DNA from 2 places in the Peribacillus sp. NPDC096622 genome. Region 1 is predicted to be linked to the other one. Evidence: predicted binding sites of a transcription regulator. Region 1 holds the regulator's gene; the other holds the start of a gene.

What was found. The regulator Rex, encoded in region 1, represses fermentation and respiration genes when NADH is low (regulators of the CRP and FNR family bind a similar motif). The targets are predictions, from matches to a motif close to TTGTGAAATATTTCACAA.
Region 2: the regulator Rex is predicted to act here: its motif matches at 2,497-2,514, upstream of qoxA (cytochrome aa3 quinol oxidase subunit II).

What each region holds. Positions count from the first base shown of each region.
Region 1 is NZ_JBIWES010000040.1:3,969-8,410, reverse strand. Features, by position in the region: gene groES (co-chaperone GroES) at 1-27, opposite strand, end outside; gene ACIQYG_RS26290 (CPBP family intramembrane glutamic endopeptidase) at 356-1,081, shown strand; gene ACIQYG_RS26285 (YdiK family protein) at 1,078-1,290, shown strand; gene ACIQYG_RS26280 (redox-sensing transcriptional repressor Rex) at 1,631-2,290, opposite strand; gene moaC (cyclic pyranopterin monophosphate synthase MoaC) at 2,324-2,833, opposite strand; gene ACIQYG_RS26270 (ABC-F family ATP-binding cassette domain-containing protein) at 2,967-4,442, shown strand, end outside.
Region 2 is NZ_JBIWES010000006.1:112,153-116,594, reverse strand. Features, by position in the region: gene qoxB (cytochrome aa3 quinol oxidase subunit I) at 1-1,374, opposite strand, end outside; gene qoxA (cytochrome aa3 quinol oxidase subunit II) at 1,448-2,377, opposite strand; gene ACIQYG_RS13255 (hypothetical protein) at 3,464-3,778, opposite strand; gene ACIQYG_RS13250 (S1C family serine protease) at 4,144-4,442, opposite strand, start outside.

The DNA of each region.
Region 1 (4,442 bases):
AACGCGATCACCTAATGGTTTTAACAAGTGAAACAACCTCCTCATATTCTCTTGATAATTTGTTTCATGATTATTAGCACTCTTCATCATCGAGTGCTAACACATTTATAATATTAAATAAACCGAGCCTTTTTTGCAAGTATCTTATTGAAAATTTTTTATTAATTTCTGATAAATTACGGGTAAACTACTTTAGGATAATGATTTCCTTAACATAGTAATTTAAATGTAATGTTAGGGGTACCTTTAAGTGGTGTTCTGCCTCAATTTTTGATACCATTTTGGAGTATGCGTTTATAGATTGTCCCCATATCAGTAACGTTGGAATGGGTGACTATAAAAGGAGTTTTCATTTTTGAAAAAAGAATATTGGTTCGTCATCATCACTTATATTGCCATGCAATTATCCAGTATTGTCGGGGTACCCATTTTCATGCTGATCGGGTCTTATACCGGAATGCCGGCTGATGAACTCGAAGTGAAATCTGCAGCATACTGGATAGTTTTCAGTTTTCTCGCAGCTTTATTCTTGATTCTTTTTTTAATGAGAAAAGATATGAGGGAAAAGTTGGACACGAGAAACCAAACTTCCGTTTCCATGTCCATATTATGGGCAATTGCAGGAGTGTTCATGGCTCTTTTTGCACAAAGCATTGCCGGAAGCATTGAACAAATGCTTGGAGTGGAGTCTGAATCTGAAAATACGCAGCAACTCATTTCACTCATTTACAAAGTCCCCATGGTCATTTTCGTCACTTCAGTAATTGGACCTATATTGGAAGAATTAATTTTCCGGAAAATCATTTTCGGATCACTTCATAAACGGTTTAACTTCTTTATTTCAGCTTTAATCAGCTCAGTTATTTTCGGCTTGGCGCATGGTGAATTTGAACATCTTCTTTTATATACGGCAATGGGCTTCACTTTTGCTTTCCTTTATGCGAAAACAGGCCGCATTCTCGTATCCATGAGCGCTCATATTGCGATGAACACGCTTGTTATCATCCTTCAAGTGGTATATCGGGAGGATATAGAGAAGATGCTGGATACTGCACAGGCCTTCATCGGAGGTTTATTATGAAACGTCAATCACCCTTATTCATGGGCATTATCTATGCAGGCTTAGGGGCCCTTTTTACCGCTATCGCGATTCAAACCGTCAATTCTTCAGGATGGGGACTCTTTGCCTACATACTTGTCTTTATTGCGACTCTTGACTTTGGTTCGGGATTACGAATGATCATGCTGCACTTTAAGATTAAAGCCGCACAAAAAAATAAGAAAAAATAAAAAAACGCTGTAAAGATGCAGTATTTCAGACTGAAGACAAATTCGAAGAAAACGATTTTGTCTTCAGCTTTTTTTATTTAAAAAAGTTCCAGTTGATTTCAGAAATCCGCTCCCTGTCCGCCAAGCCTCCTCGGCACAAGCGCCTGTGGGGTCCCGGCTAGCCAGATATTCGCCAGGTGTCGCAAATTTCTTCCATCCAATAATGATTACAGTAAAAAACCATGAAGGAAAACCTAGTCTTGTTTTAAAATCATGGTTCGGGATGAGACAATTCCCCTCCTTTAGTCCACAAACTGAAAAGCTGCAATAAAAAAAACGCTGCAATGATGCAGCGTTTTTTTTATTCCTCCAATGCGGCTTCTTCCACTACAGGATAATGTTTCAGGAAGTAGATGAGCGACTGAAGCTCCACCGCAAGGTCAATGTGATGGACCCTTATGGATGGAGGCACGGTCAGCCGTGCAGGTGTGAAATTCAATATTCCTTTTATGTCAGCTTTGACTAGACGATCGGTTATCGTCTGGGCTACCTGTGCAGGCACTGTCAATATAGCCGCAGTAATATTATTTTCCTGCAATAGTGTATCGATTTGATCCATATGATAGATAGGCACATCAGCTATTCGCTTGCCGACCTTTTCTTCAGAAACTTCGAAAGCCATTTCAATTTTTGTATTATTATTTTTCATGAAATTGTAATTTAAAAAAGCGGTTCCTAAATTTCCTACCCCAATTAAAGCGACTTTGGTCAATTCATCTTGATCTAGTGTTTTTCTGAAGAAGGATAATAAATAATTGACATTGTAGCCGTAGCCTTTTTTCCCAAGCGCGCCAAAGTAGGAAAAATCGCGGCGAATGGTAGCAGAATCCACTTTTACAGCTTCGCTAAGCTCTGCCGAGGAAACTCTTTGTTTGCCTGAGGAATGTAAGTTCTTTAAAAATCGATAATACAATGGCAACCTTTTGGCTGTTGCCTGCGGTATCTTTGGGTCATGGTTCATTGTTCTTCCCCGCCTTCACACATGCTTTTCAACTTAATCTCTATTTGTTTGTTGTTTTACTTGCCTTTTATAATCGCTACTAGACACTCCGCCTGTTTTCTCCACTAAGAATGTAGGCCCGATCACCATTCCCTTATCAAGGGCCTTACACATGTCATAAACAGTCAAGGCAGTCACGGATGCAGCTGTTAACGCTTCCATTTCCACACCTGTACTCCCTTTTGTCTTAGCTTCCGTTTCAATCCTAAGCCTATATCCTTGTTCTTCTTTTTCCCAATCAAAGGCTATATTGACCCCTTGCAGAGCAATGGGGTGGCACATCGGAATTATATTGGATGTATTTTTGCTGGCCATTATTCCTGCAACTTGTGCAACAGCCAGTACATCACCTTTTTTCATTTTATGGTTCGTGACCAATTCATATATTTCATCATTCAATAAAATGCTCGATTGAGCCACTGCCGTCCGGGTTGTTTCAGGCTTTGCACTCACATCGACCATTTTGGCCATGCCCTGTTCATTAAAATGCGTTAAGTCTCCCATTTAAGTAACCCCTCCTAAATCATACACTATTATTCCACTTTATGTAACAGCTTTTCTTTTAGCTTGGAACCAAGCTGTTGCCGATAATAACTAAAATACGTTACACTAACAATAATCAATTGAGGTGAAATCTATGATTTTATTACAAATCAATCAACTATCGAAATATTATGGAGCTGAACTTATTTTATCAAATATGAAGCTCGAAGTTCAAAATAAAGATCGAATTGCACTTGTAGGCCGAAATGGCGCCGGCAAATCCACTTTACTAAAAATCATAGCCGGGCAGATTTCGCATGATGGCGGTGAAATAATCAAACCAAAAGGCGTCACCATCGGCTATATGGCCCAGGATACGGGATTGGAATCCGAACTGACCATTTGGGATGAGATGCTGACTGTATTCACTGATCTTATAGAGCAGGAAAAGGAACTGCGCCGCCTTGAGGCTGATATGGCCAGACCTGACATCTTTGAAAACGAAACAATTTACCAAAAAGTGCTGAATGAATACGACACTTTGATGGTGGCATTCAAAGAGAAGGGCGGTTATCAATATGAAGCGGATATCCGTTCCGTATTGCATGGACTTCAGTTTGCCGACTTTGACTATTCTACCCCAATTTCCACTTTAAGCGGCGGGCAAAAAACAAGGCTTGCATTAGGAAAGCTGCTTTTAAGGAAACCGGATATATTGATTCTGGATGAGCCGACGAACCATTTAGATATCGAAACCCTCTCTTGGCTTGAACAATATTTACAAAGCTACCAGGGAGCTGTCCTCATTGTTTCCCATGACCGCTATTTTTTAGATAAAGTAGTAAACCTGGTATATGAGATTTCCCGGAATAACATGAAAAAATACCATGGTAATTATAGTTCTTACCTAGAGGGAAAAGCGGAAGATTATGAGCGGGACATGAAACTGTTCGAGAAACAGCAAGGGGAAATCGAAAAGCTTCGTGACTTTGTCCAACGTAATATCACAAGGGCTTCCACCACGAAAAGAGCTCAAAGCAGACGTAAACAGCTCGAAAAGATGGATGTGTTGGACAAGCCGCAAGGTGATGAAAAATCCGCGAATTTTTCTTTCCAGATTGAAAGGCAAAGCGGAAATGAAGTACTCCACCTTCAGGACCTGGCTATCGGATACGAAGGGGAAACGGTATCGAAGAATATAAATTCCCGGATGACAAAAGGAGAGAGCATAGCTCTTGTCGGCCCAAATGGAGTAGGAAAATCAACTTTATTGAAAACGATCATTTCCAAGCTGCCCGCACTTTCTGGGGATTTCCGTTTTGGAACGAACGTAGAAGTCAGCTACTACGATCAAGAACAGGCTAACCTTGTTTCCAATAAACGCGTACTCAATGAATTATGGGACGACTATCCCCTCAAACCGGAAAAGGACATTCGCACCGTACTCGGTAATTTCCTATTTAGCGGGGACGATGTTTTGAAAACCGTTTCCACACTAAGCGGGGGCGAAAAGGCTCGTCTTGCTCTAGCCAAAATGATGATGCAAAAAGGGAATTTTTTAATTCTCGATGAACCAACGAACCACTTGGACCTCGATAGTAAATTGGTGCTCGAAAACGCTTTGATCGAT
Region 2 (4,442 bases), on a different contig from region 1:
GATTGTAATGAACCAGAACGACCATTTCCCAATTTTTTCGCTCAACATGAAACCGAACATTTTTGGCCACCAGTACGTGAAACCAGCAAGTACGGCAAATACAGTACCAGGGATTAAAACGTAATGGAAGTGAGCTACTAAGAACATTGTATTATGGTATTGGTAGTCAGCACTTGCCATTGCAAGCATTACCCCTGTTACCCCACCGAGCGTGAAAATCGGAATGAAAGCTAAAGAGTATAGCATTGGAACGGTAAATACGATTTTACCTTTCCAAAGTGTGAACAACCAGTTGAAAATCTTAACACCAGTTGGGACGGCAATTGCCATCGTGGTAATCGAGAAGATACCATTAACCATTGCACCGTGACCCATTGTATAGAAATGGTGAGCCCATACAATGAAAGATAGAGTAGAAATAGCTACCATGGAGATAACCATCGAATTATACCCGTACAGGTTACGACGTGCAAATGTCGAAATGATTTCACTGTAAATACCGAAAGCTGGAAGAATTACTATATAAACTTCAGGATGTCCCCAAACCCAGAACAAGTTCGCCCAAAGCATATCGCTACCGCCATTGGCCATCGTAAAGAATTGAGTTCCGAATAGACGATCCATTGTCATCAACGCAAGTGCCACTGTCAATACAGGGAAAGCGAAAACGATGATGAAGTTTGTGATCAAAATAGACCATGTGAACATTGGCATTTTCATTAAGTTCATGCCAGGTGCTCTCATTTTCAAGATTGTTACGATAAAGTTGATACCAGTCAGTAATGTACCGATACCAGCTATTTGAATTGCAATCGCGTAATAGTTCGAACCTACTGATTCACTGAAATCGTTACTTGCCAGCGGGAAGTAAGATGTCCAACCTGCATCAGGAGAACCACCGACTACGAAAGAGATGTTAAATAGCATTGCCCCCATGAAGAATAACCAGAAGCTTACTGCGTTCAGACGTGGGAATGCTACGTCACGCGCTCCAATTTGCAATGGTGTAACAATGTTCATTAACCCAATGATGAATGGCATAGCCATGAATAGGATCATGACGACCCCGTGTGTTGTAAATACCTCATTATAATGCTGTCCATCCAAAAGACCGTTATCTGGAATAGCCGTTTGAGCACGCATCATAAGTGCATCGACGCCACCACGGAAGAGCATAAGCAGTGCTGCCAAGATGTACATGATACCAATACGTTTATGGTCAACCGTTGTTAACCACTCACGCCATAAGTAACCCCATTTTTTAAAATAGGTAATTCCGGCAACAACCGCGATCATGGTTAAACCAATGGCAACCATGGATGCATAAATCGCAGGACTTGGATGAGGTACGGCAAATCGATCAAAGTAATCCATACTTTTGTGACTCCTTTCAGGAAAATATTCCTTATCTTGTAAACCTAGTTGTTTTATCGAACGAAATTAATTCTTAGTGATCATGATTCATGTTGCTGTGTTCTGAATGTTCCTCGTGTGAATCCTTGGAATCATTTTCTTCAGTATCAGAAGATCCGTGGTCATGACCAGCATTTTCCCCTTCAGGAGCTGGCGAAAACTCTAAGTGAGTTCCAGTGTAAGTGGATTGTCCCACATGACCAGGTTTTAATAATTCATTGAATTTTTCCTCAGTAATCGGTTTAGCAGTAGCTTTAATTTCATCTACCCACTTATCGTAATCTTCTGGAGACAGTACATTAACGTTGAACGTTTGCTGAGCAAAACCTGAACCACTGAAGTTTGAATTTCGACCCATATACTCTCCTGGTACATCAGCTGCTAAGTGCAACGTATTAACCATGTCCGACATCGCGTATTTTTGTCCTCCAAGTTGCGGAATCCAGAAACTTGAGATTGGACCGAATGAGTAAAGTTTAAATTCAATTGGTCGGTTAGTTGGTAAAAACAGATAGTTGACTGTTTCGATATCTTCTTCCGGATAACTAAAATGCCACTTCCAGTTGGAAGATGAAGCGTAAATGATTAAAGGTTCTTGATCTCCGTATCCTTTAGGTGTTGCCTCAACTTCATTTGTAGTTTTAACAGTAACAACGGATAGGAAAGCGACGATTAAAATTGGGATCGCAACCCAAATTATTTCAAGAACTTTACTTCCTTCAATATGAGGCGGTTCATAATCATCACGTTGTTTGGAAGCACGATATTTCATTATCATGAAGATATACAGTACCATAACGACAAGGACGACAAAGGCCATTGTCCATATCGAAATCATAATAACATCTGCTTGTGTTGCAGCTACTGGCCCTTTAGGGTCCAAGACCATTAATGGGTTATCGCAACCGGTTAGCACAGTGGCAATAGTAAAAAGTATAGTTAATAGAGCCCATTTTATTTTCATAGTACTACCCCTTTCTTACATAATAAAATTCCAATTGGTAATTATTCGGACAAAGTGTTACCATGTTCACAAACCCCGACATACCAATATTAATCCCAAGTCAAAAAAAAGACAATACAAAGTGACATCTGTCACATAAAGTTCATTAAAGAGCAGTAAGAAGATGGTAAATGAACTGAAATGTTCGAAAATCTTCAGCAAATGAAATATAATAATTGTTTAATAACACACCTATGAAAATTCACTTATCAGTACATGATTGTATTTTTTACCGATCCACTATCCGTTTAATATTACTCTAATATAATGAAATAAAAATTTCACATTATATTCACCGTGTATATTGCCTCAACCCCCCTCAAGAATATGAATTATATTACCTATCCTGTCAAGTATGTATTTATCGTTGGAAAACATGATTTAAAACGGTTTTTTCATACTTGTCCATGGAAGTTGATAATTGGTAGCCGCATTGGAAACGATGTTGTATTCATGTTTTAATACTCTTATGATCCAACACTGGTCAAATATTATATATATATAAGGAAACACCGGGTGTGTAATTGGTTTCTTTTCCCTCGCAATACTTTTTGCCCTGTCAGTATTCTTAAACAGCCGTTGAAGGTCAAACTTGTTGCAACTAGTCTTGTTAATCAGTCAGTAGGACAGGATTGAAACCATTTAACAGAAAAGTACAACCCCGCCATTGGAGCCCAAAATCTTCCCTTTTGTATCTTCAAGTAAAAGTGCAATAAAAAAACCACAAAAAAAGGACTTTTTAAAAATGTCCTTTTCTCGTGGTTATCGAAATGTAAAGTTATTTCTGCATTTCGGGCAGTTTGGTTTGAATATCCAAGCACATCTTATGTATTCCGTTTAATACAAAGGGTTGCTTGAAATATTTTTTGATGCATAACGAGTGCCGTGTATTGTATTGAATTAAAATTTATCGATACAAATGATATGAAAGAGCATTCAATGGTTGGAATCAAATTGGCTCCCTGATAAACAAAACAGCTGGTTTTGTTCAAACATGTTGGTGAATCTGATGATAGTAAGCCAGTTTATTACGCTATATTCCTGGTTTTAGTTACTGAATTCCGTACTTCTTTTTGTATGAGTTTTAGTCTTTGATTTCATTTTTATGATTTTAGTCGTTTCCGGTTCAATTCTTTCACCTTTATGTGTATTCATTACCATTTCTTCTGTCAGGACAAAAAATATACCAACTAGAAAAATGGCAGCTGCGCTTAGTGTGATGGCGATTCCAACAACGGTAAATATATAATCCTTATTGTAATCGCTTACAAAAAAGCTTAAAGCAAAAATAATAATTCCGATTACACAACCTGTGCCCGATACCCATTTCACTGCATCTAACATCTTCTGATTAGCTTCCATAATTTCATCCCCTTTCTTTCTATTTTATGACATTTCACAAATTTGTCAAATCTTTTCTATTTTTTAACATATCCACGATGAAAACCTTGACAAATAGAAGGCGTAACCATTCACTTTTAGGTATTTAAGACTATATGAATAATTTGTAAAACAGTGCAAATACACTATCTATTTTTCCGATAGTAACCCTTTTGTATACTATTAAATAGGGGTTTGTACAATTTGAGCGTTGTTTTTCACTCCAGGCACTCGCTTTTCCCGCAGGACTCTCGTACCCTCCGTTACAATCAACTTTGAAATTTAGATAGAACCCCTTTTGTCCACAAACTTAGGCCCCTGATGAATAATCAGGGGCCTACCATTTTTCATGGTTTTTGTAAGGTTATCGTTACCGTTTTCTCTTCAGTACCTCGATATACTTTAATTTTTACTTTATCGCCGATTTTCTTATCAGTATATAAGTATTTCCTTAATGCCGCGGCAGTATTTATTTTCGTTCCATCAATCTCAACAATGATATCCTGTTGCTTAAGCCCTCCGTTCGCCGCAGCCGAGCCCGCTTCTATACTCGTCACCATTACGCCGGATTCTGCAGCTTCTGGAACATTTTGAATGTAATATTGCGGCAGTTCTTCTATACTGGCCAAACTTACTCCTAAATACG